Regions from separate parts of the Caballeronia jiangsuensis genome, predicted to be linked through region 2. Evidence: predicted binding sites of a transcription regulator. Region 2 holds the regulator's gene; the other holds the start of a gene.
What was found. The regulator LexA, encoded in region 2, represses DNA repair genes until DNA is damaged. The targets are predictions, from matches to a motif close to ACTGTATNNNNATACAGT.

Region 1: dinB (DNA polymerase IV) is a predicted target of LexA. The motif match lies at 12,827-12,844, and genes of this name have one in related genera.

The regions. Positions count from the first base shown of each region.
Region 1 covers NZ_JAQQDB010000020.1:27,796-43,268, forward strand. Annotated here, with positions in the region: gene PQR08_RS21395 (STAS domain-containing protein) at 1-158, opposite strand, end outside; gene PQR08_RS21400 (nucleobase:cation symporter-2 family protein) at 537-1,907, shown strand; gene PQR08_RS21405 (alpha/beta hydrolase) at 2,651-3,475, shown strand; gene PQR08_RS21410 (exodeoxyribonuclease III) at 3,472-4,290, opposite strand; gene PQR08_RS21415 (MFS transporter) at 4,405-5,598, shown strand; gene PQR08_RS21420 (aldo/keto reductase) at 5,602-6,606, opposite strand; gene PQR08_RS21425 (LysR family transcriptional regulator) at 6,736-7,629, shown strand; gene PQR08_RS21430 (ABC transporter permease) at 7,637-8,515, opposite strand; gene PQR08_RS21435 (ABC transporter ATP-binding protein) at 8,512-9,336, opposite strand; gene PQR08_RS21440 (ABC transporter substrate-binding protein) at 9,441-10,463, opposite strand; gene PQR08_RS21445 (TauD/TfdA dioxygenase family protein) at 10,495-11,400, opposite strand; gene dinB (DNA polymerase IV) at 11,533-12,717, opposite strand; gene PQR08_RS21455 (hypothetical protein) at 12,884-13,249, opposite strand; gene PQR08_RS21460 (DUF3563 family protein) at 13,544-13,738, shown strand; gene PQR08_RS21465 (response regulator transcription factor) at 13,763-14,446, opposite strand; gene PQR08_RS21470 (ATP-binding protein) at 14,612-15,473, opposite strand, start outside.
Region 2 covers NZ_JAQQDB010000034.1:39,924-55,396, reverse strand. Annotated here, with positions in the region: gene PQR08_RS28725 (MFS transporter) at 1-112, opposite strand, end outside; gene PQR08_RS28720 (NADP(H)-dependent aldo-keto reductase) at 279-1,331, shown strand; gene tkt (transketolase) at 1,604-3,697, shown strand; gene gnd (phosphogluconate dehydrogenase (NAD(+)-dependent, decarboxylating)) at 3,704-4,684, shown strand; gene PQR08_RS28705 (ABC transporter permease) at 4,743-5,588, opposite strand; gene nodI (nodulation factor ABC transporter ATP-binding protein NodI) at 5,593-6,540, opposite strand; gene PQR08_RS28695 (universal stress protein) at 6,876-7,385, shown strand; gene PQR08_RS28690 (DUF2939 domain-containing protein) at 7,389-7,988, opposite strand; gene PQR08_RS28685 (hypothetical protein) at 8,078-8,404, opposite strand; gene lexA (transcriptional repressor LexA) at 8,621-9,298, opposite strand; gene PQR08_RS28675 (sulfate ABC transporter substrate-binding protein) at 9,558-10,592, shown strand; gene cysT (sulfate ABC transporter permease subunit CysT) at 10,685-11,590, shown strand; gene cysW (sulfate ABC transporter permease subunit CysW) at 11,491-12,495, shown strand; gene PQR08_RS28660 (sulfate/molybdate ABC transporter ATP-binding protein) at 12,512-13,582, shown strand; gene PQR08_RS28655 (CysB family HTH-type transcriptional regulator) at 13,618-14,544, shown strand; gene PQR08_RS28650 (asparaginase) at 14,576-15,473, shown strand, end outside.

The DNA.
Region 1 (15,473 bases), on a different contig from region 2:
AGCGAGACGAACTGCGTGAACTGATTGCGCAACTCGGCTTCCCCGACGAGTCCGCGCCGCGAAGCGATGGCGTGCTGTTGCGCGAACCACTCCGTGAGCAGTTGCTCCTGATTGCTGGTGAACAATTGGGCAAGCCGCGTTCCGCCGACCATTTCCATGCCGAGATCCTGTGCGATTGATGTTATTTGGGCGCCGAGCCCCGGGCGTTGGTTGTTGCGTCGCGGCGAACATGATCGCAATAAACGCGGCGCAAGGCGCTCGGAATGTAGCACGTCATCTCAAAATTCGACAGTCCGGAAAGCCTTGTAGCGCGAAGGATTCGACGGCGCCGGGGGTCAATCGGCAATTGCTTCCGGTCGTTCGCTGTCGGGTGGACGAAGGCCGGTCAAATATCCTGCGGCGAAGCGCGCGTCCATAGAACGAAACGAAGGTCCGACATGCGATGCCGTGTATAGCAGCGCGAATATTTTTTCGGCTATGGCCCGATGCAATACTCGGGCGACCGATTCAAACGTCCCTGACCTGCCGGAGCGCACATGGCCCAAACGATTCATCCCGTCGACGAAGTGCTGCCCATCGGTCAGATGCTCGCGGTCGGCATCCAGCACGTACTCGTGATGTATGCGGGCGCGATCGCGGTGCCGCTCATCATCGGCGCGGCGTTGAAGCTGCCGAAGGATCAGATCGCGTTTCTGATCAGCTCGGACCTTTTCGCGTGCGGGCTCGTCACGCTGGTGCAATGCATCGGCGTATGGAAGTTTGGCATCCGCTTGCCGGTGATCATGGGCGTGAGCTTCGCGCCGGTCGGGCCGATGGTCGCGATGGCGTCATCCGGCGCGGGGCTGACGACGATCTTCGGCGCGACGATCGCGGCGGGCGTGTTCGCGATTTTGATCGCGCCGTTCTTCGGCCGGTTGATGCGCTTCTTTCCGCCGATCGTCACGGGCACGATCATTCTGACGATCGGCATGACGCTCTTTCCGGTGGCGATCAACTGGGCGGGCGGCGGACGCGGCGCGGCGAATTTCGGCGAGCCCAAGAACCTGATGATCGCGGCTGTGGTGCTGCTCGCGATTCTGCTGATCAACAAGTATCTGAAGGGGTTCATCGCGAATATTTCGGTGTTGCTCGGCATGGCGATTGGCTTTGTGATTGCGCTGCCGCTCGGCTTCGTCGATTTCGCGGGCGTCGGTCAGGCCGCGTGGTTCGCGCCGGTGCGGCCGTTCGCGTTCGGCATGCCGACTTTCGATCTCGCGGCGATTGCGTCGCTGTGTCTCGTGATGGTCGTGATCATGGTGGAATCGCTCGGCATGTTTCTCGCGCTCGGCGATCTCGCGATGCGGCCTGTTTCTCGTATCGATGCGACGCGCGGACTGCGCACCGATGGTCTCGGTACGGTGATCGGCGGAATCTTCAATACGTTTCCGCATTCGTCGTTTTCGCAGAATATCGGGCTTGTCGGGATTACGGGTGTGAAGAGCCGCTGGGTCGTCGCGGTGTCGGGTGTGATTCTGATTTTGCTGGGGCTGTTGCCGAAGCTTTCGAATCTGATTGCTTCGATACCGGTTGTCGTGCTCGGCGGCGCGGGAATCGCGATGTTCGGGATGGTCGCGGCGACCGGCGTGAAGATCCTCGGCAAGGTGGATTTCGATAGCAAGAACAACTTGCTCATTATCGCGATCAGTTTGGGCGTGGGGGTGATTCCGCTTGTCGCGCCGACGTTTTTTGCGCATATGCCGGGGTGGGCGGGGCCGCTTACGCATAGCGGGATTACGCTTGCCGCCGTGTTTGCGATTCTGCTCAATGCGCTTTTTAATCGCGAGCGCGATTCGGGGGATATCGAGAGGGAAATCGCCGCGGAGATGCCGATGAGTTTGCGGCATGGGGATGGGGATGTTCGGGAGTGAGTAGGGGTTTTTTTTGTGGTTTGGTTTTCGCCGGATCCCGTTTTCTTATTGGTCTATTAGCACTGCCCCTCCCCGGGGCGGGGGTCACTTTCTTTGCTGCTGCAAAGAAAGTAACCAAAGAAAGCAGCTCGTTTAAGCCCGCGGTCACACGCAGTTTGGCCATGCTTGCCAGCCGTCGATGGCACTCGCCTAAGTGTCGCCCTCGAAGGACTTACCGGGCTTGGCTCGCGCACGATCTGCCGCCCGAGAGGTTTCAGCGCGCTGGTTCAGCACGAAAGAGCTTCGGCACAGCGCTACGCGCTGCCGTGGGGTATTCGAGGGACACCTTCGAAGAAGGAGCGCGCGCACACCCGATTGACCCATCGGCCGCGAAGCGGGCTGGAGCTATTTGGTGCTGAACCAGTGAAGCACGCGGCGCGATGTGGCAGACCGTGCGCGGTCCAAGCCCTTGTCTGCTTGTGGGGGCACTCGCTACTGCCGGGCCATTAGGCCAATCGTCTGTGCCGCGGCCGGTGTGAAGTGCTTAGGCTGGGGATAGCTGTTTCTTTGGTTACTTTCTTTGCAGCAGCAAAGAAAGTGACTGCCGCCCCGCACAGGGGCAGTGCTAATAAACCAACACGAATCCGGGATCCGGCGAAACCAAAACCAAAACCAAAACGCAACCCCAACAGCAATCCAGCGAACAAACGAAAAAAACCAAACCCACTAACATATAGGAGCCTGCAAACCCGCTCCGTGAACCTATGCGCGAAGTCCTCTGGATTTTCCTGACAGCGATCGCGCTGATCTACGCCATCGCTCTGGCGGGGCTCTATTGGCTGCAAGGCCGCCTCGTCTATCCGCTGGAACAGATCGAAGCCTTCAAAAACGCGGAACTAGAAGCACGTACAGAAGCCATCAGCATAAAAACCGAAGACGACCTCGCCCTGACCATCCGCTACAAAGCACCAAAGCGCAAGACCGCCGCAACGGTCATCCTCTTCCACGGCAATGGCGAAGACCTCACCCAACGCGGCCATATCGCGCTCGAAATGATCGAAGCGGGCTACGGCGTGCTGCTCGCCGAATATCGCGGCTACGGCGGCAACCCCGGCACGCCGCACGAAGCCGGCCTCTACGCCGATGCCCGCGCCGCACACGCTTACGCATCCGCGCGGTCATCGAACATCGTGCTGCATGGCTATTCGCTCGGCTCGGGCGTCGCCGTGCAACTCGCCAGCGAAGTGAAAATCGATGCGCTGATGCTCGAAGCCCCGTTCACGAGCATCGTCGATGTAGCAGCCAGGCGCTTCTGGCTCTTCCCCGTCCGGCTGCTCGCACGCGACCGCTACGAAAGCCTTTCGAAGATCGCATCGGTGCGCGCGCCGCTCCTCATCTATGGCGGCACGAATGACGGCGTGATCCCGCCCGCGCACTTCCAGCGCCTTTTCGATGCCGCCCGCGGCGACAAGCGCCTCGCGCTCATCGAAGACGCCGATCACCTCAACGTCTGGACGATGGGCGGCCGCGAACACGTCATGCAATTCCTCGCCTCGCTGCAACCCGCGCGCGACACGCTGCAGGCCTAAGCGGCCCCCGCTTTCTTTCGCGTACGCCCGAGCTTGAGCGTCACCCACGTCGGCGCATGATCGCTCGCATGCGGTTCTCCCCGCACCCATTTATCGACGCCCGCGCCCTCCAGCTTCTTCGCGAGATCCTTGCTGAGCAAAAGATGATCGATGCGCAAACCCGAATTGGTCTGCCAGTGATTGCGAAAGTAATCCCAGAACGTATAGATGCGCTCATCGGGAAAGGTCTTGCGTAACGCATCCGTCCAGCCTTGTGCAAGAAGGTCCGCATAAGCCGCGCGGCTCTCGGGCTGCAGGAGCGCGTCCTTCAGCCACGAGCGCGTGTTGTAGATATCCTCGTCGGTGGGCACGACGTTGTAATCGCCCGCGAGCACGACAGGATGACCGCTATCGAGCAACGCCTTCGCATGCGCGTTGAAACGCTCGAACCACGCGAGCTTGTAATCGAACTTCGGGCCCGGCTGCGGATTGCCGTTCGGAAGATAGAGACAACCGATCAGCAGACCGCCCACGGCTGCTTCGATATAACGGCTGTGCGTATCGTCTTCATAACCGGGCAGACCGCGCCGGCTCAACACCGGCTCGGCATCCTTCGCGAGAATCGCCACGCCGTTCCACGACTGCTGTCCGTGCCATAACGCACCATAACCCGCGTTCGCGATCGCATCGGCGGGAAACTGCGCGTCCGTCGCCTTCAGTTCCTGCAGACAGACGATATCGGGCGATTCGCGTTCGAGCCATTTCAACAAGGCGTCGAGCCGCGGACGGATGCCGTTGATGTTGAAGGTCGCGATTTTCACTCGGCGTCTCTCCATCGGTGGATCGGAGTCGATCGTACACGCGTCGCAGTTTGCGTGCCGCGGCATGCGCGAGCGCGTCGGCGGAAAATCTGCCAAAGTCACGCAAACTCCGCCACCCTGCCCGCATCCATGTCCGAAGGCTCCGTTCACTGGCAACGCAATCTCTACGTCTGCGTATTCGGCTCGTTCACCACCATCATGGCGATGACGCTGCTCCTGCCCTTCCTGCCGCTCTACGTGCAGCAACTCGGGGCGTCGTCGGTGGAGGCGGCGGTGCAATGGTCGGGCATCGCGTTCGGCGCGACCTTTCTCGCGGCGGGGCTCGTCGCGCCGCTATGGGGACGTCTCGCCGACCGCTACGGCCGCAAGCCGATCCTGATCCGCGCGAGCCTCGGCATGGCGATCACGATGTCTCTCCTCGGCGTCGTGCAGACGGTCTGGCAACTCGTGGCGATGCGCTTTCTCGCGGGGCTCGTCGGCGGCTATGCGAGCGGCGCCATCGTGATGATCGCGACGCAGACGCCCAAGCACCGCACCGCATGGGCGCTCGGCACGCACGCGGCGGGCATGATGGCGGGCAATCTCGTCGGGCCGCTCGTCGGCGGGCTGCTGCCGGGACTGATCGGCATACGCGCGACGTTCTTTCTCGCGGGCGGCCTCATCTTCTGCTCGTTCATCATGACGACGTTGCTCGTCAAGGAAGAGCGCCGCGCGCCGGATCACGCGAAAGCAAGGCCGCGCGGCGGCTGGCGTGACGTGCCGGTCCTCACGCCCGTCATCGCGATGCTCGTGAGCGCGATGCTGCTCATGTTCGCGAACATGTCGATCGAGCCGATCATCACGGTGTACGTGTCGCAGCTCGTGAAGGACCCGAAGCAGGTCACGCTCGTCGCGGGCTTCGTGATGTCCGCCGCCGCGCTCGGCAGCGTGCTCGCGGCGCCGCGCGTCGGACGGCTTGCGGATCGCATCGGCGCGCCCAAGGTGATCGTCGCGTGTCTCGCTTTCTGCGGCGTGCTGCTGATTCCGCAGATGTTCGTCACCGACGGCACGCAGCTCGTCGTGCTGCGCTTTCTGATGGGCCTCGCATTGGGAGGCCTTTTACCCGCGATCACGAGCGTCGTGCGTCACAACGTGCCCGATCACGCAGCCGGATACATCCTCGGCTACGCGACTTCGGCGCAATACATCGGGCAGGTGACGGGGCCGCTCGCGGGCGGCTTCATCGCCGCGCATTCGGGCATGCACTCCGTCTTCGCGATGACGAGCGTGCTGATGTTCGCGGGCGCGGCGTTCAATGCGTGGACGTTTCTGCGCGCGCGATGACGCCTATTTCTTCTCGCTGTCGAGATGCGCCATCTGCACGGCCTCGTAACGATCGCCTGCGGCCGCGCCCTTGGGCACCGCCGCCTCGATCGCGGCGAATTCGTCCTTCGTGAGCGTCACGTCGAGCGCACCGAGCGATTCCGTCAGACGATCGCGGCGGCGCGCGCCGATCACGGGCACGATGTCATCGCCCTGCGCCAGCACCCACGCAATCGCGATCTGCGCGACGCTCACGCCCTTCGCATCGGCGATCGTGCGCAACGCATCGACGAGCGCGAGATTGCGTTCGACATTGCCTTGCTGAAAGCGCGGACTGTTCGCGCGCCAGTCGCCCGATTGCGCGGCGTCCTTGCTCCAGTGCCCGCTGATGAGCCCGCGCGACAGCACGCCATACGCCGTGACGGCGATGCCGAGTTCCCTGCACGCCGGAAGAATCGCGTCCTCGACGCCGCGCGAGATCAGCGAATATTCGATCTGGAGATCGCACACAGGATGCACGGCCGCCGCCTTGCGGATCGTCTCCGCGCCCACTTCCGACAGCCCGAGATGACGCACATAGCCCGCCCCGATCATGTCGGCGATGGCGCCAACCGTGTCTTCGACCGGCACGTTCGCATCGAGCCGCGCGGGTCGGTAGATGTCGATATGGTCGACGTTGAGCCGCTGCAACGTGTAGGCGAGTGAATTCTTCACGGCGACGGGGCGTCCGTCGAACGCGATGAAATTGCCCGCCGGATCGCGCATGCCGCCGAACTTGACGCTGAGAATCGCGGAATCGCGGCGCGAAGGCGGCGCGCTCTTCAACGCCTCGCCGATCAGCATCTCGTTGTGGCCCATGCCGTAGAAATCGCCGGTATCGAGCAGCGTCACGCCCGCTTCGAGCGCCGCGTGAATCGTCGCGATGCTCTCCGCGCGATCCGATGGCCCGTACATGCCCGACATGCCCATGCATCCGAGCCCGATGGCCGACGATTGCGGTCCGGTCTTGCCGAGTCTGCGTTGTTCCATGTTCGTTCTCTCCTCTAGGACGTGCCCCGGAAATGCGGGCGATGGAGAGGATTATGGGAGCAAATCACGCGTGCGATAATCCGCCTCAATGCGAATGGGCTGTGCGCCCTGGCGAACAATGAGCGAATCATGAGCGAACCCGATCTGTCGGACCTTCACGCGTTTCTGGCCGTCGCCCGCTCGCGCGGCTTCCGGCAGGCGGCGCTGTTGCGCGGTGTGTCGGCGTCGTCGTTGAGCGAGGCGATCCGCAGGCTCGAAACGCGGCTGGGCGTGCGCCTTTTAAATCGCACGACGCGCAGCGTCACGCCGACCGAAGCAGGCGAGCGGCTGATCGAACGGCTCGCGCCCGCCTTCGCGGAAATCGCGGGCGCGCTCGATGCCGTCAACGGCTTTCGCGACAGCCCGACCGGCACGCTGCGCCTGAACGTGCCGAGAATCGTCTCGCGCGAAATCCTGCCGCCCATCGTCGCGCGCTTTCTCACGGCGCATCCAGGCATCAAGCTTGAAATCAGCGCAATCGATATGTTCATCGACGTGCTCGCCGCCGGTTTCGATGCGGGCATTCGCTACGACGAGCGCATCGAGCGCGACATGATCGCGGTGCCTATCGGGCCGCGCACGCAGCGCTTCGTCGCGGTTGCCGCGCCGTCCTATCTAGCCGCGCACGGCGAGCCTAAGCATCCGCGCGATCTGGTGAATCACGCGTGCATCGGGCATCGCTTCGACAGCGGCGTGCTTGCGGTATGGGAATTCGTGCGCGGCAAGGAAATGATACGCATCGCGCCGGACGGTCCGCTCGTCACGTCGTCGATCGAGATCAGCAAGAGCGCGGCCATCGCCGGACTGGGTCTCGTCTATACGTTCGACGAGTTCGTGCGCGAGGCCATCGACAGCGGCGCACTCGTGCCGGTGCTCAAGCCGTGGTGGCAGAGCTTCACCGGCCCGCGCCTTTACTATCCGAGCCGCGCGCACATGCCGGGGCCGCTGCGCGCGTTCATCGACTTCATTCGCGACGAAGATTGATCGAAGCTTATTGCTGCACGCCCCAGCGACGCACCGTCACGCGCTCGAAGGTATCGAACACGAGATGCTCGACCGCGAGGCCGATCACGATGACCGCGGCAAGTCCCGCGAACACGCGATCCGTATAAAGCTCGTTGCGATTCTGGAAGATGTACCAGCCGAGGCCGCCCTTGCCCGAGCTCGCGCCGAACACGAGTTCCGCCGCGATCAGCGTGCGCCACGCGAATGCCCAGCCAACACGCAGTCCCGCGAGAATCGACGGCATCGCGGCGGGCACGAGAATCAGCATCACATGACGCATGCCGGTGAGGCCATAGTTGCGGCCCGTCATGCGCAAGGTCGAAGGCACCGCCTGGAAGCCGGCATAGGTGTTGAGCGCGAGCGGCCACAACACCGAATGCACGAGCACGAAGAGCAGGCTTCCCGTGCCGAGGCCGAACCACAGCAACGCGAGCGGCAATAGTGCGATGGACGGCAGCGGATTGAACATCGCGGTGAGCATCGAAAGGATGTCGCGGCCGATGCGCGTCGATACCGCGAGCGACGTCAGCAGGAACGCGAGCGCCGCGCCGAGCGCATAGCCGCGCAGCAATACCGACATCGAAATGCCGACCTTCTCGATCAGCTCGCCCGATGCGATGCCTTGCACGAACGCGATGAAGGTAGCGCTGAAGGTCGGCAGCAGGAGATCGTTATCGACGGCGCGCGCGGCGATTTCCCATAGCGCGATCAACACGAGCGCGATGATCGACTTGCGCAGCCATGTGCGATCCGCGAGCCGCTTCGAAAGCGGCAGCGGCGTTTCATGTTCGATACCGGCGGGCGCGGCGGGCGTGACTTCGTATTCGGGCCGAACGGGCGGCGCGATCAGATGCGGCGTGCTCAAAGCGCTGCCTCCTCTTCGAACAGCAGACGATGAATGCGCGCGACGCTCTGTTGAAACTCTCCGCGGCCCATGCTTTCCTGCGTGTATTGATGACTGTTCAGTTCGGCGCGCACGCGGCCCGGATGCGGCGTCAACAGCAGAATGCGATTGCCGACGATGAGCGCTTCCTCGATCGAATGCGTGACGAACAACAAGGTGAAGCGCTCGTCGCTCCACAGGCGCAAAAGCTCTTCCTGCATGCGTCGGCGCGTGAGTGCGTCGAGCGCGGCGAAGGGCTCATCCATCAGGAGCACGCGCGGCTGCATCGCGAGCGCGCGCGCAATCGCGACGCGCTGCTTCATGCCGCCCGAAAGCGTGTGCGGATAGGCATCGGCGAATTTGGCGAGGCCGACCTTGTCGAGATAATGAAGCGCGCGCTCACGTGCTTCGGCGCGTCCGAGCTTGCGCGCGACACGCAACGGAAAGGCCACGTTTTGCAGGACCGTCTTCCACGGCGGCAACTGATCGAATTCCTGGAACACGACGATACGATCCGCGCCCGGTCCGCGCACGCGCTCGCCGCCGATTTCGATGCTGCCCGCGACCGGCTCGATGAAACCGGCGACGGCCTTGAGCAAGGTCGATTTACCGCAGCCCGACGGCCCGAGCAGCACGAAGCGATCCGCGCCGTACACGTCGAAGCTGACATCGTGCGTCGCGCGCACGAGCCGTTCGGGCGTACGGTATTCGAGCGTCACGTTCTTCGCGCTGAGAAGCTTGCCACTCGTGGAAGCCTGACGATCGGCTTCGTGTGAGTAAAGCGCCTGGGGATTGGCGGCCATGATCTGTCTGCTGGATTGCAAACGACCAAGATACCGGCGCGCGCCTGTCACGCGAACCAATCAATGCGCATATCGAATTCGCGCTCGCCGATAAGCGCGTTCGTTCAGCTTCCGTCCTTCGTCGCCGGATCGCTGAAGAAGTAGTCCTGCCACGACTTCGGTTCGTTCCTGATCGCGCCGACGCGATGCATGAACTGCGCGAGCGCAAACGTGTTTTGCGGCGCGACCTTGAATTGCACCGACGGGTCCTTGATCACCTTGATGAGCAGATCGCGGTCGATCTTCGCGTTGTTCACACGCAGATAGATATCGGCGGCCTCGTCGGGATGCTGCGTGATGTAGCGCGCGGCATCGGCGAGACCGGCGACGAACGCGCGATACGTCTTCGGATTCTCGTTGCGGAATTTTTCGGTCGCGTAGAGCACGGTCGCGGAACTCGGGCCGCCGAGCACATCGTATGAATTGAGCACGATATGCGCTTTCGGATTGCCCGCGAGTTCCTGCTGCTGAAACGGCGGATTGCCGAAGTGCGCGTTGATCTCCGTGCCGCCCGCGATGACCGCCGCGGTCGCATCGGGATGCGGCACGGCCTGCGTGAGCTTGTCGAGGCGATCGAATTGCTTGTCGCCCCATTGCTTCGCCGCCGCGTATTGCAGGATGCGCGACTGCACCGACACGCCGACCGCCGGCACCGCGATGCGGTCCTTGTCGGTGAAATCGGCGATGGTCTTCACGCGCGGATCGTTCGATACGAGGTAATACGGAAAATTGCCGAGCGACGCGACGCCCTTCACGTTCTGCCTTCCGTGCGTACGATCCCAGATCGTCAGCAAGGGACCGACGCCCGCCGCCGCGATATCGACCGAGCCGGACAGGAGCGCGTCGTTCACGCTCGATCCGCCCGACAGCTTCGCCCAGTCGACCTTGATATCGAGACCTTCCTTCTTGCCTTCCTGCTCGATGAACTTCTGATCGCGCGCGACATTGAGCAGCAGATACACGACGCCGAATTGCTCGGCGATGCGCAAGGTGCCCTCGGCATGAACGCTCGCCGACGTGATGCCGAGCGAAACCGCGAGCGCGGCGACGAAGGCGCGCAGCGCGCCCTTCCCTGATCGAGAATGCATCGAAAACCCCGTAAATCAAGCGATATTGTGTTTAGAAAGGCGCGTCGCCTTCGATGGTCGTGCGATACAGCTTGCGGCGCTGATCGTCCGGCGTGCCTGCCGCGAGATGCATGACCGAGCGGTTATCCCAGAACACCATGTCGCGCTCGCGCCATTGATGGCGATAGATGAACCCGGGCTGCGTGCTGTGCGCGAACAGTTCCGCGAGCAGGGCGCGGCTTTCGTCTTCGGGCACGCCGATCACGCGCGTCGTGAAATGCTCGCTGACGAAGAGCGCGCGGCCTCCGGTTTCCGGATGCGTGCGCACGATCGGATGCGTGACCGGCTTGACCTGCGCGATCTGCTCCGCCGAAAGATTGGGCCGCCACGGACTGCGCTGTTGCAGCTCGGCGTATTTGGCGAGATAGGTGTGCTCGGCCGAACGGCCTTCGATCGCATCGCGCAGATGCGCAGGCAGCGCGTCCCACGCGAGATGCTGATTCGCGAAGAGCGTGTCGCCGCCGAGCGCGGGTAATTCCTGCGCATGCAGCAGCGAGCCGAGACTGGGCTTCTCTTTGTATGAGAGATCCGAATGCCAGAAATGGCCCGCATCGCCGAGGCCGATCGGCTTGCCGTTCTCGACGATGTTCGAGACGATCAGCACTTCCGGATGCCCCGCGAGCCCGAACTGATGAAGCACGTGAATCTGCAAGGGGCCGAAGCGCTTGCTGAACGCGACCTGCTCGTCGGGCGTGATGCGCTGATCGCGAAACACCAGCACGTGATGATCCAGATGCGCGCGGTGAATGCGCGCGAAATCGGCATTCGACAAGGGCTTCGACAGATCGAGCCCGATCACTTCGGCGCCGAGCGGCGCGTCGAATTTGCGAATCTCGATGGTTTGATCGGCGGCTTCGCCGGATATGGCAAGTGAAGCGGGAGCAGTCTGAATCGTCACGGTCGAATCGATAACTTCGGGGAAGCTATCAATCTAACGCGCGGCGATTCAGCCGGCAACGAAGGATGCGAGCTTTCGTTATGCGCCGGTGCGATAAAGCCTTGTCAGAAGCGATACGACACGCCGATCTGCTCAGTCGCTGCCGGCGTCGAACGGCAATTCGACCTGCACCGGCTCGACGAAACCGCTTTCATCGCGCCCTGCGAGCGCACTGACGCGCACGCCGAGCAGCCTGATCCGGCGATCGAGCACGATGCGCTTCAGGCACTCGGTCGCGGCGCGGCGAATCTCGACGGGATCGGCGGTCGCGACGGGCACGGTCAGATCGCGCGTCACGGTGCGGAAATCGTCGAAGCGCAGCTTGATGCCCACCGTGCGCCCGACATAGCCTTTGCGCTGCAAATCTTCGGCGACGCGCGTGCACAGACCCGTGAACTCCGCCGAGAGCGTCGCGCGATCCTGTTTCGGATGGAAGTCGCGCTCGAACGTGGTCTCGCGGCTCATCGACTTGGGCGTCGAGCTCACGACCACGGGCCGCTCGTCCTGGCCCTGCGCGATGCGCGCGAGCCACGCGGCATACGTGCCGCCGAAGTGCGTTTGCAGGAATCCGGGATCGGCGGCGGCGATATCGCCCACGGTCACGATGCCGAGCGCCGCGAGCTTTTCGCTCGCCTTCGGGCCGATGCCGTTCACCTTGCGCGCGGCGAGCGGCCAGATGCGCGTGGGCAGGTCGTCCATGGTGAGGATGGTGAGGCCGTCCGGCTTGTCGAGCTCGGAGCCTATCTTCGCGAGCAGCTTGTTCGGCGCGATGCAGATCGAGCACGTAAGGCCGGTCGCGTCGTGCACGGCGTCCTTCATCCGCTGGCCGATATCGGCCGGCTCACCGGGGAGATCGCTGACGTCGATATAAATCTCGTCGATGCCGCGATTCTCGATCTGCGTCGTGAACGTCGCGACAGCCGCCTTGAACAGCCGCGAGTAATGGCGATACGACTCGAAATCGGTCGGCAGGAGGATCGCGTCGGGCGCGAGCTGGGCGGCCTTCATCATGCCCATCGCGGAAAAGACGCCGAACTTGCGCGCCTCGTAAGTGGACGTGGTCACGACGCCGCGCCCCGCGTAGTCGCGCAGACGCCTGAATCGGCGCGAGCCGTCGGCAAGCGTTTCCGGCGTGGCGCTGCGGCCGCCGCCGACCACGACCGGCATGCCGCGCAGTTCCGGATAGCGCAGGAGTTCGACCGACGCGAAGAACGCATCCATGTCGAGATGCGCGATGCGGCGCGGTGCGGGTGCGTTTGCGGGAGACGGCGTGTCCATCGCGGCGATCAGAGTGTCGCCGCGCGGCGAGACGCGCTCAAAGCGAAATCGACAGGAACGAACGCACCGAACATGCTGAGGCAGTGCCGCCAGGCAATAAAAATGGCTTACTGTACATCCATACAGTAATTCGCGCTAGAGCCTGCCAGTGCGTGCGATTGCCGGCTCATTCCGGCGTGCGCTTTTCAGCCAGTGCGCGGCGGCAATCGTCGAACACCTGCCGCACGACATCCGATTGATAGTTGAGGTCTTCACTGTCGAGGATTTCCTCGACGGCTTCGCGCGCCCAGTCCGCTTCGAGCATGGCGCAATGCTGCGTGGCGATCTCGCGTGCGATGGCGGCGAGCTTCGCGACCGTGAGCCAGTCGGCGAGCCGCTGATGCCGGTCGAGCCATTTGTGCGCGGCCTGCACGTGAAACGAGGCGGCCGGCCAGTCGCCGTTCAGGTAATACGCGCCGAGACTGCCGCACGTGAGCCAGCAGAGCAACTCGACGCGGTCGCGGGCACTGAGGATACGAGACACATCGTTCATGGCGGCCTTCACGAGAGACGATCGACGAACGCGAATCACGCACGGCGTCTCGCATGGAAACCCGCACGTCACCCCTATAAAAGCACGATAGCACGGGATGGTGCGGCGCGGCAGTGCCTGCCCGCAGTGCGATCCGATTCACGGTGCGTTGGCGAACGCTTCGTCATGCGAAGAGCGGATTCGCGCATGAGAAGACGCTCGACCGGGCTCTCATTCCTTTCTAATTCGCGGGGCATAACCTGCTTTCCGTCGGCCCCACTCTTACCGGCCTTCTTTCAACGACGGGAGCACATCATGTTTGAACGTCTTTCGCAGTCCATCGACACCCTCTTCTCCATCCGCACGACGGACGATCTCCGCGATGCCTATCTCGCGTCGTCGAACGATCTCGCCGATCTCGAACGCCGCATGCGCCAGGTCGAAACGCAGGATCACGACTACAGCATGTACTTCTGCGGCGCGCTCGGGCGACATCACGATCAGCCATGAGCCGCGCCGCTCATGCAACGTGCGCTACTTGGCTTCCTCACGGCCCGCCTGCCCGAGCATCACGGTCCAGCCGAGGCCGCGCACATTGCGGATCACGCCCGCGCCGAACTTCTTGCGCACCGAATGGATCAGCACGTCGACCGCGTTGCTCTCCACTTCCTTGCCCCAGCCGTAAAGGCGGTCTTCCAGTTGATCGCGCGAGAAGATCGTGCCCGGGCGTTCCAGCAGCGCGTGCATCAGCGCGAATTCACGCGCGGAGAGCACGCCCGAAGTCTCGCCGCAAGTGAGCGTGCGCTGATCGAGATTGAGGCAGATGGAATCGTCGCCAAGGCGCGAGACCGCGTAGCCCGCCTTGCGCCGCAGCACCGCGCGGATGCGCGCGAGCAGTTCGGGCATGTTGAAGGGCTTGAGCAGATAGTCGTCGGCGCCGAGATCGAGGCCCTGAACGCGTGTGTCGACATCGTCGCGCGCGGTGAGGATCAGCACCGGCGTCGCATTGCCGGCCGTGCGCGCCTGCCGCAACAACTCGATGCCCGTCATGCCCGGCAGGCCGAGATCGAGCAGCACCACGGTGTATTCGGCGGCGTCGAGCGCCTCGCGGCCCGCGTTGCCGTCGCGGACCCAGTCGACGGCGTAGTCCGCGTCCTTGAGCGCACGCATGAGGCTCGTGCCGATCTGCACGTCGTCTTCGATCAGGAGAATTCGCATGTTCCACCTCGCGCGTCGCGAGAATGGCGCGCGCCACGCGCCCGGAATGCGGCCGAAGGATATGAAACGCACGACCGGTCTTTTCGATTCTTTTCCGATCGATGACGATCACTTCGCGCCACGCAGCGAATGCATTGTAATCGGCGCAAAAGCGCGCGCAAATCCTTATGTGTTTAATGCCGGCACGGCGGCGTTCTCGCTGACTTCCTCGACAGGAAAGCCGATCGAAGCGACGATGCCCGAGTGCCCGTCGGCGCGATTTTTGAGCGTGACGTCGCCGCCGTAGCGCGCGGCGATCGCCGTCACGATGGACAGGCCGAGGCCGCTGCCCTCCACGTCCGGGTTCGCACGGAAGAAGCGGTCGAACACGCGCGGCAGCAGTGCTTCGTCGATGCCCGGGCCGTCATCGACCACATCGATCCACACCATGTCGCCGTCACGCCGCATGCGCAGGTCGATGGTGCCGCCGTCCGGCGTATAGCGCACCGCGTTCGACACGAGATTCTTCACCGCCATGCCGATGTCCGTCTCCACCGCGCGCACGTGCGCATTCACCATTTCCTCCGCGCCGATGTCCATACCGCGCGCGATGGCGATCGGCAGCACGTCGGCGACGGCGTCGGTCACCACTTCCGAGAGATCCACGCGTGCAAGCGGCGCGCCGTTCACCGGCGCATCGGCGCGCGCGAGCCGCAACAGTTGCGCGATGAGCTTGCCGCTGCGCGCGATGCCCTTGCGCAGTTCCTGAAAGCGCTCCTGATTGCCGGCGACGATATGCGGCGCGAGATTGTCGGCCTGAAGCTGAAGCGCGGTGAGCGGCGTGCGCAGCTCGTGCGCGGCGTCGGCGATGAACTTGCGCTCCTTTTCGATCGATGTCGCGAGGCGCTCGATCATCGTGTTGATCGAATGGATGAAAGGCTCGATCTCCGTGGGCACGCCGACCGTCGGCAGCGGTTGCAGATGACCCATGTCGATGGCCTGCACCTCCGCGCCGAGTTCGTTCAGCTGACGCAGCGAGCGCCGCACG
Region 2 (15,473 bases):
GCAATGCGGTCGCGATGATCGTGCCGTCGAGGTTCTCCATGAAGAAGGTCGCCGCGACGAGCGTGACGATGAGCGACGAGCCTTTGTTGTCGCGATCGCTTGCGGACGGCATCGGTCGAACGCTCCTGCATGACGTGTTGGAAGCTTGCCATTCTAGCCGCGAGAGCAGAGCTTTCGCGCCTATGGTAGTTTTTGCGATTGCCGGAAAACCAGCCAAGCAGCATTTCCGACAATGCGCCGACAACGCGCAAACACAACGCCAACAAGAGGAATGAGCAATGAAGTTTCGGAAACTGGGTGATTCGGGTCTCGACGTCAGCCTGATCGGGCTCGGCACCATGACCTGGGGCGAGCAGAACACCGAAAGCGAAGCGCACGAGCAGATCGACTACGCGCTGGCCCAGGGCGTGAACCTGATCGATGCCGCCGAAATGTACCCGGTGCCGCCGCGCCCCGAGACGCAGGGCCGCACCGAGGAATATATCGGCACGTGGCTCGCGAAGAACGCCGCGAAGCGCGGCGACATCGTGCTCGCGACGAAAATCGCCGGGCCCGCGCGCCAGCCGCACAATCCGCGGCATATTCGCGGCGCGGGCAACCAGTTCGACCGCAAGAACCTGAACGAAGCCATCGACGGCAGTCTGAAGCGTCTGCAAACGGATTACGTCGATTTGTATCAGTTGCACTGGCCCGATCGCAGCACGATGACCTTCGGCCGTCCGTCGTACCCGTATCTCGACGACGAATACACGGTGCCCATCGAGGAAACGCTCGCCGCGCTGGCCGAGCTCGTGAAGGCGGGCAAGATCCGCCATGTGGGCGTGTCGAACGAAACGCCGTGGGGCGTCGCGCAATTCCTGCGCGCCGCCGAAAAGGCCGGATTGCCGAAGATCGTCAGCATTCAGAATCCGTACAGCCTCGTGAACCGCACGTACGAGCTCGGCCTGTCCGAGTTCACGCACAAGGAAGGCGTCGGGCTGCTCGCGTATTCGCCGCTCGCGTTCGGCTGGCTGTCGGGCAAGTACGAAGGCGGGGCGCGTCCGGCGGGCGCGCGCATCACGCTGTTCGAACGCTTTCAGCGCTACAGCAAGCCGCAGGCGATCGCCGCGATCACGTCCTATGTCGAGCTGGCGAAGCGCCACGGACTCACGCCGACGCAACTCGCGCTCGCGTTCGTCAACACGCGGCCGTTTACGACGAGCACGCTGATCGGCGCGACGTCGATGCCGCAACTGAAGGAGAACATCGAGAGCGTGAACATCGAACTGTCGGAGGAAATTCTGGCCGAAATCGAAGCACTGCACGAACGTCAGCCGAATCCGGCGCCCTGAAATTCCCTGTCCGGTCATGCATTTGTCGAAGAATCGGATGCGCTGGCCGCGAATGTGTCAGCATTGACGTTCGTATAGCAGGCGCTTAGTACCCGCATCCTTTTCGTAATACCGCCGTGGGCCGAAGCGCCTGACGCTTTGACCCACGGCGCACCCCTCGCAACGTTCGCGGTGCGGTGCCGGCTGCAAGGCACTACACTTGCTCGATGGTCCTGGTTGCCCGCTGCGGCGCCTTTCGCCACAGCGCGCTCTTCGCAAAGGAGTCGTCGCTCATGTCTCAAGGAACACCGCAGGCCAAAGATCTCGATCGCCTCACGATCGACACCATCCGCACCCTCTCGATGGACGCCGTGCAGAAGGCCAATTCCGGCCACCCCGGCACGCCGATGGCGCTCGCGCCCGTCGCGTTCCATCTCTGGCAGAACCATCTTCGTTACGATCCCGACGCGCCGCTCTGGCCCAACCGCGACCGCTTCGTGCTGTCGGTCGGGCATGCGTCGATGCTGCTTTACTCGCTCCTGCATCTGGCGGGCGTGAAGGAGTTCGACCAGGACGGCAAGCCGACCGGCAAGCCCGCGGTGTCGCTCGACGACATCGAGCATTTCCGCCAGCTCGACAGCAAGACGCCCGGCCACCCGGAATACCGCATGACGACCGGCGTCGAGACGACGACCGGCCCGCTCGGGCAGGGTCTCGGCAACAGCGTCGGCATGGCGATGGCCGCGCGCTGGAAGGAAGCCCACTTCAACAAGGGCAAGGATGCGATCTTCGATTACCGCGTCTATGCGCTCTGCGGCGACGGCGACATGATGGAAGGCGTATCGCACGAAGCCGCGTCGCTCGCGGGGCATCTGAAGCTCTCGAATCTCATCTGGATCTACGACAGCAACCGCGTCACCATCGAAGGTCATACGGACCTCGCCTATAGCGACGACGTCGAGGCTCGCTTTCACGGCTACAACTGGCACACGCTGCATGTCGACGACGCCAACGACGCGCAGGCGCTCGAAGACGCCATCAACAAGGCGAAGTCGCACACGGACAAGCCGACGCTGATCGTCGTGAAGAGCATCATCGGCTGGGGCGCGCCGAACAAGCAGGACACGTCGAGCGCGCACGGCGAAGCGCTCGGCGAGGAAGAGGTCAAGCTCGCGAAGAAGTTCTACGGCTGGCCCGAGGACAAGCAGTTCTACGTGCCCGATGGCGTGATGCAGCATTTCGCCGACGGCATGGGCGCGCGCGGCAAGAAGCTGCATGCCGAATGGAAACAGCGCTTCGACGCCTACGAGAAGGCCAATCCGGAACTCGCGAAAGAAGCGTGGCAGATGCTCGAATCGAAGCTTCCCGACAACTGGGACGCCGACATTCCGACGTTCGAAGCCGACGCGAAGGGCATCGCGACGCGCGATTCATCGGGCAAGGTGCTGAACGCCATCGCGCCGCGCCTTCCCTGGCTGATCGGCGGCGCGGCGGATCTCTCGCCGTCGACCAAGACGAATCTCAAGTTCGAAGGCGCGGGCAGCTTCGAGCACGACAGCTATGGCGGACGCAATCTGCACTTCGGCATCCGCGAGCACGGCATGGGCGCAGTCTGCAACGGCCTCGCGCTGTCCGGGCTGCGCCCGTACGGATCGACGTTCCTGATTTTCAGCGACTACATGAAGCCGCCGATCCGCCTTTCCGCGATCATGGAAGTGCCGGTGATCTACGTGTTCACGCACGATTCGATCGGTGTGGGCGAAGATGGTCCGACGCACCAGCCGATCGAGCAGCTCGCTTCGCTGCGCGGCGTGCCGGGCCTGTGCACGCTGCGTCCCGCCGACGCGAACGAAGTGGCCGAAGTGTGGCGCGTCGCGCTGACGCATTCGAAGGAGCCTTCGTGCATCGTGCTCACGCGTCAGGCGCTGCCGACCTTCGATCGCAAGAAGTACGCATCGGCCGATGGGGTGAAGCGCGGCGCCTACGTGCTCGCCGACGCCGATAGCGGCAAGAAGCCCGAAGTGCTTCTGCTCGCGACCGGCAGCGAAGTGTCGCTGTGCGTCGAGGCCTACGAGAAGCTGAAGGGCGAAGGCATCGCGGCGCGCGTGGTATCGATGCCGTCGTGGGACATCTTCGAGAAGCAGGATCAGGCGTACAAGGACTCGGTGCTGCCGCCGGACGTGAATGCGCGCGTCTGCGTCGAGCAGGCCGCGACGCTTGGCTGGGATCGCTATGTCGGCCGCCTGGGATCGCAGATCGTGATGCACACGTTCGGCGCATCGGCGCCATTGAAAGCGCTGAAGACGAAATTCGGCTTCACGCCGGAAGCGGTCTACGACGCCGCGAAGAAGCAGATCGAACGCGTGAAATCCAACGGCAAGGAGTGAATCATCATGCAGATCGGCATCGTGGGACTGGGGCGCATGGGCGGCAACATCGGGCGGCGGCTGATGCGCGCCGGGCATACGTGCGTCGCGTACGATCACAATCCGCAAGCGACCGAAGCGCTCGCGAGCGAAGGCGCGACGGGCGCGAAGGATCTCGGCGATCTCGTCGCGAAGCTAAGTGCGCCGCGCGTCGTCTGGCTGATGCTGCCCGCGGGAAAGATCACGGAAGACACGCTCAACGATCTGCACAAGATCCTCGGCGCGGATGACGTGATCATCGACGGCGGCAACAGCTTCTACAAGGACGATATCCGCCGCGCCGCGCAGTTGCGCGAGAAGGGTATCCATTACGTCGATGTGGGCACGTCGGGCGGCATCTGGGGACTGGAGCGCGGCTACTGCATGATGATCGGCGGCGACGAGGCGGTCGTGCGGCGGATCGATCCGATTCTCGCGACACTCGCGCCTGGACGCGGCGACATTCCGCAGACACCTGGCCGCGAAGGACGCGATGCGCGCGTCGAGAACGGCTATATGCACTGCGGGCCGGTCGGCTCGGGGCACTTCGTGAAGATGGTGCACAACGGCATCGAGTATGGCCTGATGCAGGCGTATGCCGAGGGCTTCCATATCCTGAGGCACAAGGAGTCGAAGGATCTCGCGGAAGGCGAACGCTATACGCTCGATCTCGCGGATATCGCCGAAGTATGGCGGCGCGGCAGCGTGGTGTCGTCATGGCTGCTCGATCTTACTGCGGGCGCGCTCGCCAGCGACGGCACGCTCGAACGCTTCTCGACGGAAGTCGCGGACAGCGGCGAAGGGCGCTGGACCATCGAGGCGGCGATCGAGGAAGCGGTGCCCGCCCAGGTGCTGTCGGCGGCGCTTTACACGCGCTTCCGCTCGCGCGATGCCGAGTCGTTCCCCGAGCGCATGCTTTCCGCGATGCGCTTCGGCTTCGGCGGGCATCACGAGTTTCCCGTGAAGTAGCTCTTTTTCTTCGACGATGTGAACACGGCGATGGACTTCAGCGGTCCATCGCCGTTTTTCATTTCATCATGCGTCGCCGGAAGAGCCACGCGCACAGGAAAAACGGCACGACCGCATAGGCGGTCAGCACGAGCACGTGCAACGCTGCGCCATCGAACGGGCGGCCGAGCATCGCCGGGCGGATCAGCTCGACCGCATGGAAGAGCGGCAGAACCTGCGTGACGTGCCGGGCGATCGCGGGCAGTTGCGCGATCGGAAAGAACACGCCGGAGAGCAGCAGCATCGGCGTGAGCGCGAGCGTCTGATAGAACATGAAGAAGTCGTAGCTCGGCGCGAGCGCGGTGATGACCATCGCCGTGCTCGCGAACGCGAGTCCCGTCAGCACGATCACGGGCAGCGCGATCAGCATCGACGGAAAGCTCGCATAGCCGAGCGCGCCCGCGACGATCATGATCGCCACGCCCGACAGCACCGACTTGCTCGCGGACCATACGATCTCGCCGAGCACGATGTCGCCGAGCGTGAGCGGCGTATGCATGATCGCTTCCCACGTGCGCTGCACGTGCATGCGCGAGAAGCCCGAGTACATCGCCTCGAAGCTCGCGGACATCATCACGCTCGATGCCGCCGTGCCCGCCGCGAGAAACGCGATATACGACACGCCGTCGACATGCCCGACCATCAGCCCGAGACCCAGCCCCAGACCGAAGAGATAGATCATCGGGTCGGCGAGATTGCCGATCATCGAGGCGATCGCGAGCTTCTTCCAGACGAGATAGTTGCGCCGCCAGACCGACATCCAGTGCGTCGCATTGGCGGGCAGCGCGCTGGATAGCGGCGTGAAATTTTCCGCGCGCTTCGACTCGCGTTTTCGTCCGATACGGGATGGTTCGAGCGTATCCATTGTTTCAGTCCACCATCTCACGTCCCGTGAGACGCAGGAAAACATCTTCGAGATTGGCCGGACGATGCAGATAGCGCACGTCCGCGCGGCCTTTCACGCGCGCATGCACGGGCTGCGGATCGTCGACATAGCAAAAGAGCGTTTCGCCGCTCACTTCCATGCGCTCGACGAACGGTTCGAGCTCCGCCGCGAGCGCCTGCGGATCGGGCCCATAGATCTCGATCACATCCGAGCCGATCACCGATTCGATGAGATCGCGCGGCCGTCCCTCGGCAATCTTGCGGCCTTCCTCGATCACACAAAGGCGATCACAAAGACGTTCGGCTTCTTCCATGAAATGCGTCGTCAGAAGGATGGTCTTGCCGCGCGCGAGCAGCGAGCGCAGGCGCTCCCAGATCATATGCCGCGCTTGCGGATCGAGTCCGGTGGTGGGTTCGTCCATCACGAGAACATCGGGATCGTTGACGAGCGCGCGCGCGAGCGTGAGACGCCGCTTCATGCCGCCCGACAGTTCGCCGACGCGCGCATCGGCCTTGCTCTCGAGGCGCGCAAACTCCAGCAGCGAAGGCACGAGGGCATCCATGCGCGCGCCGGTGAGACCGAAGTAGCGGCCGAACACAGTCAGGTTTTCGCGCACCGTGAAATCGGGATCGAGATTGTCGAATTGCGGCACGACGCCCACGCGTTCGCGCGCGAAACGGGCGCGTGCGGGCACCGGCTCGCCGACAAGACGGATCGCACCGCTATCGGGCGAGGTGATGCCGAGCAGCATCTTGAGCGTCGTCGTCTTGCCCGCGCCGTTCGGGCCGAGCAGTCCGAAGCATTCGCCGGGCCGCACATCGAACGACAGACCATCGACCACGGTGCGCTCACCGTAGTGCTTCCTTACTTCGCTGAACTCGATGGCGGGCGCGCCGCTTTCATCGGACTCGCGTGATGTTTGATCAGTCATGCATTCGTGCCGCAGGAAAATCGCGTAGGGGAAATCCAGCGGGCTAGTGTAATCCATTGCACCAAGGCGATGCCTGGCGTGCAACCGCGTGCGGCGAGCGCGTGTCAAACCTGTGCGACGGGCGCTGAACCGGTTCCGGCCGAAAGTGCCAGAGGCTTGTCCGTCGGCGTGTTCGGAGTTCTGGCACGGTGCGAGCTAGCATGTTCGCGTCGGTAAGCGTTTTCCAGCGTTGTCACCCAAGGGGCGACGCACGATGATGAAGCAACGCCGCGGGTAAATCGCGCTTCGGGTCGCGTCGGGCGGGCGCGAAGGGCAAGTTGGCCAGGGAGGTCATGATGGAAAGCTACCGAAAAATCCTGCTCTGCTATGACGGCTCCAGAGAAGGTCGCAAGGCATTGCGGCAAGGCGCGAATCTCGCGCTGGATCTGAATGCCGAGACGCACGTCCTCGCGGTGGTGGATATGCGCTCGAGCATCGCGCAGAGCGCCGGACTGCTAACCGATATGGCCTGCGGACGCTTCGAAGAGGCCGCGCGCGACATTCTGCAGGAAGGCGTCGAGTGGCTCCGCGAACGCGGTCTTCAGGCGCAGGGACATTTCGCGTTCGGGCATCCGATCGACGAGATCGCCGCGCTTGCCGAAAGCCTTCAGGTCGATCTCGTGGTGGTCGGGCATCGTTGCCGCAATGGTCTCGCGCGCTGGTGGATGGGCGCGGGCAACACGCCCTTGCTCGACCGCGTGAAGTGCAGCATTCTCGTGGCCGTGTGTCAGGCGGGTGAATCGGCGGAAGCGGAAGACGAAGCGGCTTACGCGGCCAAGCCCGTCAAGGCCGAAGCCGGCGCCTGATCGTCAGCCATTGAGATCGACCGCGACGAGCTTCCATGACACGAGGCCGTAGCGGTGAAAGATCGCCGAGTAACGCGCATCTCCGGCGCCGTGCTGATAGGTGACGACGAACGTGTTCAGGCTTCGATAACCGGCGGTGGTCTGTGGCGGTTCCCTGGGCGCCTGCTGCGCGGCCGTGACGCCCGAGGCCGGCGCGTTCGACGGCGTTGCCGATGCACCGTTTCCGGCTTGCGGCGGTTGCTCGCCCGGATCGCCGCGCGGCGGAATGCCGTTCAGAATCGCCGCGACGCCGTCCGGTGTCGCATATGAATCGACGAGAGGACCGACGAGCGCCGCACCGATCATCGCCCCGATGATTGCGAGCGGATTGCCGCTCTTTTGAATATCGACGCGGCGCGTGAGCAGTGCGCCGACCTGTTCCTTGAGGCTCGCCCGCAGCGCGGGAAAATCGACGTACTGGTTGACGGTCTGCGCGTCGCGGGCATCGGCTGCGCGCTTCACGCGATTCAGCGCGATATAAGGTGACGCGTAAATAAAAGCGAGCGCCGCGACGAGAATCAGGACAACGAACGCGGTAGCGACAGAGCGGGTAGTGCGGGACATGCGACGACGAAGCCTCTTTGCAAAACGTGAATCCGGGATTGACCACGCCGGCGCGCGATAAATCCCGTGAATTCACGTTCCGCCCCGATTCAGGCGAGGATGCCGCCGGCGAGCCCCGCGTCTTCCTCCGCGATGCAACGGTCGATCATGCGCGACACTTCGTCGATCTTGCCCACCAGAATCACGCGCGATTGCCCGCGATAGACGCGCACCGGCGCGCGCTGTTCCGGCTCCGCGTGCACCGTGCTGCTCAGCGACACGCGCGCGAAAGCCGGCTGCCGGGAGGGCAGCGCGGGCATGTCGTCGAAGAGGTCGGGGGCGGTTTCGGCGTGCGGCGTGCCGCATGCGATCAGCGTGCGCAGATGGCGCAGGCGGCCAAACTGACGGAAGGGCAGCAGACGGGCAAAACGTTCCATGATGACTCTCCAGACGATAGGACGCACCGCGGCGCACCGCGCACGGCGGCCGTCATGCTTGTTGTGTTTGAGCCGCCTCGACTGAGCGTTAAAGCGGTTGGTGAGGCTATCTTGCGATGTCAATGGGACATTTCTTGTCCCATTCTTATCTCTTTCTGAACATGAGCGAACTATTTGCCCGCGCTTTTCGCTCCCCGCCCTTGCCGGGCGGAGACTTCAGAACTCGCCAGAACGAATCAGGCCAACCGCGATGCCTTCCAGCGCGAAATCGCCGCTGCCGGAGCGCACGAAAATGTTCTCGTAGTCCGGATTCTCGGCGATCAGCTCGACCCCGTCCGGACGACGCTTCCAGCGTTTGACCGTGACGTCGTCGCCCAGACGCGCGACGACGATCTGTCCGTCCTTCGCCTCGGTGCGCTTCTGCACGGCGAGCAGATCGCCGTCGAGAATGCCGGCGTCGCGCATCGACAGGCCGCGCACTTTCAGCAGATAGTCCGGCTTGCTGGAGAAGAGCGCGGGATCGCATGCGTAATGCTGCGAGATGTGTTCCTGCGCGAGGATCGGGCTACCTGCCGCGACGCGTCCGACGAGCGGCAGCGACAGTTGCATGATGCTCTGATGCGGCAGCGTGAACTGATGCGGCAGTTCCTCCGAGCGATCGATGCGCGAGGCGTCGCCGAGCAGCCGGATGCCGCGCGACGAGCCCGCCGCCAGTTCGATCACGCCCTTGCGCGCCAGCGCCCGCAAGTGCTCCTCGGCCGAATTCGCCGAGCTGAAACCGAGTTCCGCCGCGATCTCGGCGCGCGTCGGCGGAAAGCCCGTGCGGTCGATCGCGCGCTGGATCAGTTCGAAGACCTGCTGCTGCCGCGCGGTAAGTTTTGATGTCTTTGTCACAGGCTCTGGCCCCTGGGTGCACTGTATGGATGGACAGTTGACTGTATTTTTATACAGTATTTCGCGCTTTTCAAGCTTTACTTTAAGTTCGTCCGCCCGCCGCAGCCGAGGACGCGTTTCGCCGCCGCCGTCGCTTCTTCCACCCAGGAATATGCTTCTTAGCAGTTTTACGTATAAAAAAGTGAATAACGATTATTTCTAATCATATAGACGCCTCGATAGACTGATTCCGTCAATTCGATAAGACGGAGAACGGGGAATGCAAAGCATCAAACTGGGATTGGGCAAGGGCGCGCGGCGCGTGCTCGCGGCGGCAGCGCTGACGGCGGCGGGCGTCGGGCTGGCTGCGTCGGCGTTTGCGCAGACGTCGTTTCTGAACGTCTCCTACGACCCGACCCGCGAGCTGTATCAGGACTTCAATCAGGCGTTCGCGAAGAAGTGGAAGGCCGACACGGGCGAAACGGTCACTTTCAAGCAGTCGCACGGCGGCTCGGGCGGACAGGCGCGCGCGGTGCTCGACGGTCTGCAGGCCGATGTCGTCACGCTCGCGCTCGCCTACGACATCGATGCGCTCGCGTCCAAGGGACTCGTCAACGCGGACTGGCAGAAGCGTCTGCCGGACAACGCGTCGCCGTACACCTCGACGATCGTGTTCCTCGTGCGCAAGGGCAATCCGAAGCACATCAAGGACTGGGACGATCTGGCCAAGCCCGGCGTGTCGATCGTCACGCCGAATCCGAAGACTTCGGGCGGCGCGCGCTGGAACTATCTCGCGGCGTGGGCGTATGCGCAGCACAAGCCGGGCGGCAACGACCAGACCGCCAAGGACTTCGTGACGAAGCTCTACAAGAACGCCGGCGTGCTCGATTCCGGCGCGCGCGGCGCCACGACGAGCTTCGTGCAGCGCGGCCAGGGCGACGTGCTGATCGCGTGGGAGAACGAGGCGTTCCTCTCGGTGAAGGAATTCGGCACGGACAAGTTCGAGATCGTGGTGCCGTCGGTGAGCATTCTCGCGGAGCCGCCGGTCGCGGTGGTCGACAAGGTCGTCGACAAGCACGGTACGCGCAAGCTCGCCGACGCCTATCTCAAGTATCTATATAGCGACGAAGGACAGCAGATCGCCGCGCGCAATTTTTATCGGCCGCGTTCGGACAAGGTGCCCGCTGAACTCACGAAGCAGTTTCCGAAGCTGAAGCTCTACACCATCGACGACACGTTCGGCGGCTGGACGAAGGCGCAGAAGACGCATTTCGCGGACGGCGGCGTGTTCGATTCGATCTATCAGCCGCAGTAAGCGAAAGAGCGGGCGACGCGGCGCGTCAATGACGCCGCGCGCCCGAAGCAGCGACGCGCCCTACCCCGGCGCAAGAAAAGGATCAATCAAGGATGACGACCCTCACATTCAAGAAGCCGAGCGCGCTTCCCGGGTTCGGCCTGACGCTCGGCATCACGGTGGCGTACTTAAGCCTCGTGGTGCTGATTCCGCTTGCCGCCACCTTCGCGAAGACCGCGACGCTCGACTGGGCGCAGTTCGTGCGCGCGGTCACGTCGCCGCGCGTGCTCGCGTCCTATCGGCTCACGTTCAGTGCCGCGCTCGGCGGCGCGCTCATCAACGCGGTGTTCGGCTTTCTCGTCGCGTGGGTGCTCGTGCGCTACACGTTTCCGTTCAAGCGCATCGTCGATGCGATCGTCGATTTGCCGTTCGCGCTGCCGACCTCCGTCGCGGGCATCTCGCTCGCCGCGGTCTATGCGGGCAACGGCTGGATCGGGCAATATCTCGCGCCGCTCGGCATCAAGGTCGCGTTCACGCCGCTCGGCGTGCTCGTCGCGCTGACGTTCATCGGCTTGCCGTTCGTCGTGCGCACGGTGCAGCCGGTGCTCGAAGAGTTCGAGCGCGAGCAGGAAGAGGCCGCCGCGTGCCTCGGCGCGACGCGCTGGCTGACGTTTCGCCGCGTCGTGCTGCCTTCGGTGTTTCCCGCGCTCCTGACCGGTTTCGCGCTCGCGTTCGCGCGTGCGCTCGGCGAGTACGGCTCGGTGATTTTCATCGCGGGCAATGTGCCGATGAAATCCGAGATCACGTCGCTGCTCATCATCACAAAGCTCGAACAGTACGACTACGCCGGCGCGACCGCGCTTGCCGTCGTGATGCTGTGCGTGTCGTTCCTGATGCTGCTCTTCATCAACACGCTGCAATGGTTTCTCCAGCGGCGCACGAGCAAGACGGGCGCGGCGCCTGCCGTCGCGGCCGGGCCTTCGCTGCATGTCGGACATCCGGGCGGAGGTCAGGTATGAGCACGCCCGATAGCAAGGCGCTTCCGGTGCACGCCGCCGCACGCGTGCGCGCAAGCGGCCTCAATCCCGTCACCGAACCGCGCGCCGTGCGCTGGCTGCTGACGGGCATCGCGCTCGTGTTTCTTGCGCTCTTTCTCGTCGTGCCGCTCGTCGCGGTGTTCGTGCAGGCGTTCGCGAAGGGCATCGACTATTACTTCGAGTCGCTGAAGGATCCCGATGCGTGGTCCGCGATCAAGCTCACGCTGATCACCGCGGCGATCGCCGTGCCGCTGAACGTCGTGTTCGGGCTGGCCGCTTCGTGGGCGATCGCCAAGTTCGATTTTCGCGGCAAGGCGCTCCTGACCACGCTCATCGATTTGCCGTTTTCGGTTTCGCCCGTGATCTCCGGTCTCATCTACGTGCTGATTTTCGGCGCGCAAGGCTGGTTCGGTCCGTGGCTCGCCGCGCATGACGTGCAGATCATCTTCGCCGTGCCGGGCATCGTGCTCGCGACGATCTTCGTGACGTTCCCGTTCGTCGCGCGCGAGCTGATTCCGCTGATGCAGGCGCAGGGCAACGACGAAGAGGAAGCGGCGCACGTGCTCGGCGCATCGGGCTGGCAGATCTTCAGGCGCGTGACGCTGCCCAACGTGAAGTGGGGCCTGCTCTACGGCGTGATTCTCTGCAACGCGCGCGCGATGGGCGAGTTCGGCGCGGTATCGGTGGTGTCGGGCCATATCCGCGGCCAGACCGACACGATGCCGCTGCACGTCGAAATTCTCTACAACGAATACAACTTCTCGGCCGCGTTCGCGGTGGCGTCGCTGCTTGCGCTGCTCGCGCTCGTGACGCTCGCGCTCAAGCTCCTCGCGGAGCGGCGCATGTCGCAAGCCATCAGCGAAACCCGGACACCCGCACAGAATTGAAGAGGCCGACAACATCATGAGCATCAACGTTCGCAATCTGCAAAAACGCTTCGGCGATTTCACCGCGCTCGACAACGTCACGCTCGATTTTCCTGCGGGCGAACTCGTCGCGCTGCTCGGGCCTTCGGGCTGCGGCAAGACCACGCTCCTGCGGGTCATCGCGGGCCTCGAATTCGCCGATGCGGGCCAGGTCGTGCTGCATGGCGAAGACGTCGCGGCAGTCGGCGCGCGCGAGCGGCAGGTCGGCTTCGTGTTCCAGCACTACGCGCTCTTCAGGCACATGACGGTGTTCGAGAACGTCGCGTTCGGCCTGCGTGTGAAGCCGCGCCGCGAGCGTCCGAGCGAAGCCGTGATCCGCGAGAAGGTGCATGAACTGCTGAAACTCGTGCAGCTCGACTGGCTCGCCGAGCGTTTTCCGTCCGAACTGTCGGGCGGACAGCGGCAGCGCATCGCGCTGGCTCGCGCGCTCGCCGTCGAGCCGAAAGTGCTCCTGCTCGACGAGCCGTTCGGCGCGCTCGATGCCAAGGTGCGCAAGGAACTGCGCAGCTGGCTGCGCCGCCTGCACGACGATCTGCATATCTCGACGCTCTTCGTCACGCATGACCAGGAAGAGGCGCTCGAAGTGGCGGACCGCATTGTCGTGATGAATCATGGGCGGGTGGAGCAGGTGGGCAGTCCGCAAGACGTGTACGATCATCCGCAGACGTCGTTCGTGTACGAGTTTCTCGGCGCGGCGAACCGGCTGCAGGGCAATGTCGATGCCGGCGGCTTTGTCGTCGATGGCGCCGCGAGCCCGATCGCCGCGGAGGCGCATTTCAGGGGCCGGGCGCTCGCGTATGTGCGTCCGCACGATCTCGCGCTGTATCCCGCCGACGGCACGCATCGCGACGGCATCGTGGTCGGCGTGCGGCGCGTCGTGACGCTCGGCGGCTCGGTGCGTGTCGAGCTCGAAGGCAGCGCAGGCGGCGTGATCGAGGCGGAACTGGATCGCGAGGCATGGCGCGCGCTCAAGCTCGATGTCGGCGACGGCGTGACGGCCGTGCCGCGCGCGCTGCGCGTCTTTCCGGCGCCGTCGCCGGCGCAATGAGATAACAACATAAAAGGATCGCGGAGAGGTTTCACATGAATTTCCAGCAATTGCGCTTCGTGCGCGAGGCCGTGCGTCAGAACATGAATCTGACGGAGGTCGCCAACGTGCTCTACACGTCGCAGTCGGGCGTGTCGAAACAGATCAAGGATCTGGAGGACGAGCTCGGCGTCGATATCTTCATTCGCCGCGGCAAACGTCTCACGGGTCTCACCGAGCCGGGCAAGGAGGTGCATCAGCTGATCGAGCGCATGCTGCTCGACGCGGAGAACCTGCGGCGCGTGGCGCGCCAGTTCGCGGATCAGGACAACGGCCATCTCGTCGTCGCGACGACTCACACGCAGGCGCGTTACGCGTTGCCGAAGGTCATCCGCCAGTTCACCGAGGTGTTCCCGAAGGTGCATCTCGCGCTGCGCCAGGGCAGTCCGCAACAGATCGCGCAGATGATCATCAATGGCGAGGCGGATATCGGCATCTCGACCGAAGCGCTCGACCGTTATCCGGATATCGTCACGTTTCCGTGCTATTCGTGGCATCACACGGTCGTCGTGCCGAAGGGTCATCCGCTCGTCGGCCGCGAGAACATCACGCTCGAGCAGATCGCCGAATATCCGATCGTCACTTACGACCAGGACTTCACCGGCCGCTCGCACGTCGACCAGGCGTTCGCGAGCGCGGGCGCGATTCCCGATATCGTGCTCACCGCGATCGATGCCGACGTCATCAAGACGTATGTCGAGCTCGGCATGGGCATCGGCATCGTCGCGGCGATGGCCTACGACGCGAAGCGAGACACCGAGCTCGTCGCGCTCGATACGCAGCATCTGTTCGAGGCCAGCACGACGCGTGTCGGCTTGAGAAAGGGCGCGTTTTTGCGGGCGTATGCGTATCGATTGATCGAGATGTTCGCGCCGCAGCTCGAAGAAGCGCAGATCGCGGCCCAGCTTCGCGAAACGGCGTGATCCGCATGCCGGCTGATTTACAATCGCCGGCATGAATACTTCCTCTCTCCCTCGCATCGCCGTGCTGGCGACGGGCGGCACCATCGCCGGGTCCGCCGGTGACGCATCGAAGACGGCGGGCTACAAGGCGGGCGTCGTCGGCGTCGACAAATTGCTCGATGCCGTGCCGGCGCTCGGTTCAGTGGCGCGCATTCACGCCGAGCAGATCGCGAGCATCGACAGCAAGGACATGAGCGCCGCGCTGTGGGCCACACTCTCATCGCGCATCGACGAACTGCTCGCGCAGGACGATATCGATGGCGTGGTCGTCACGCATGGCACCGATACGCTCGAAGAAACCGCGTATCTGCTGCATCTCACGGTGAAGAGCGCGAAGCCTGTCGTGCTGACGGCGGCGATGCGCCCATCGACTGCGCTGTCCGCCGATGGCCCGCTCAATCTGCTGAACGCGGTGACGGTCGCGGCGTCGAGGGATGCGGCGGGCAAGGGCGTGCTCGTCGCGGTCAATAACCAGATTCACAGCGCGCGCGATGTCACCAAGACGAGCACTTACGCCGTCGATGCGTTTCGCTCGCCCGAGACCGGCGTGCTCGGTTTTGTGCAGGACGGGCGCGTCGAGTTTCAGCGTATGGTCGTGCGGCCGCATACCGTCGCGAGCGAGTTCTCCGTGACCGGTCAATGGCCGATGGTCGAGATCGTCGCGAGTTACGCGGATGCATCGCGGGTGATGGTCGATGCGCTTGTTGCGGCGGGAGTGCGGGGGATTGTTGTTGCGGGGACGGGCAATGGCTCGATGCATGCGACGCTTACGCAGGCGCTCGCCGATGCCGTTTCGCACGGCGTCGCGGTTGTGCGCGCGTCGCGCGTGGGGGCGGGGCATGTGATGCGCAACGGCGCCGCGAATGATGACGCCATCGGGAGCGTCAGTG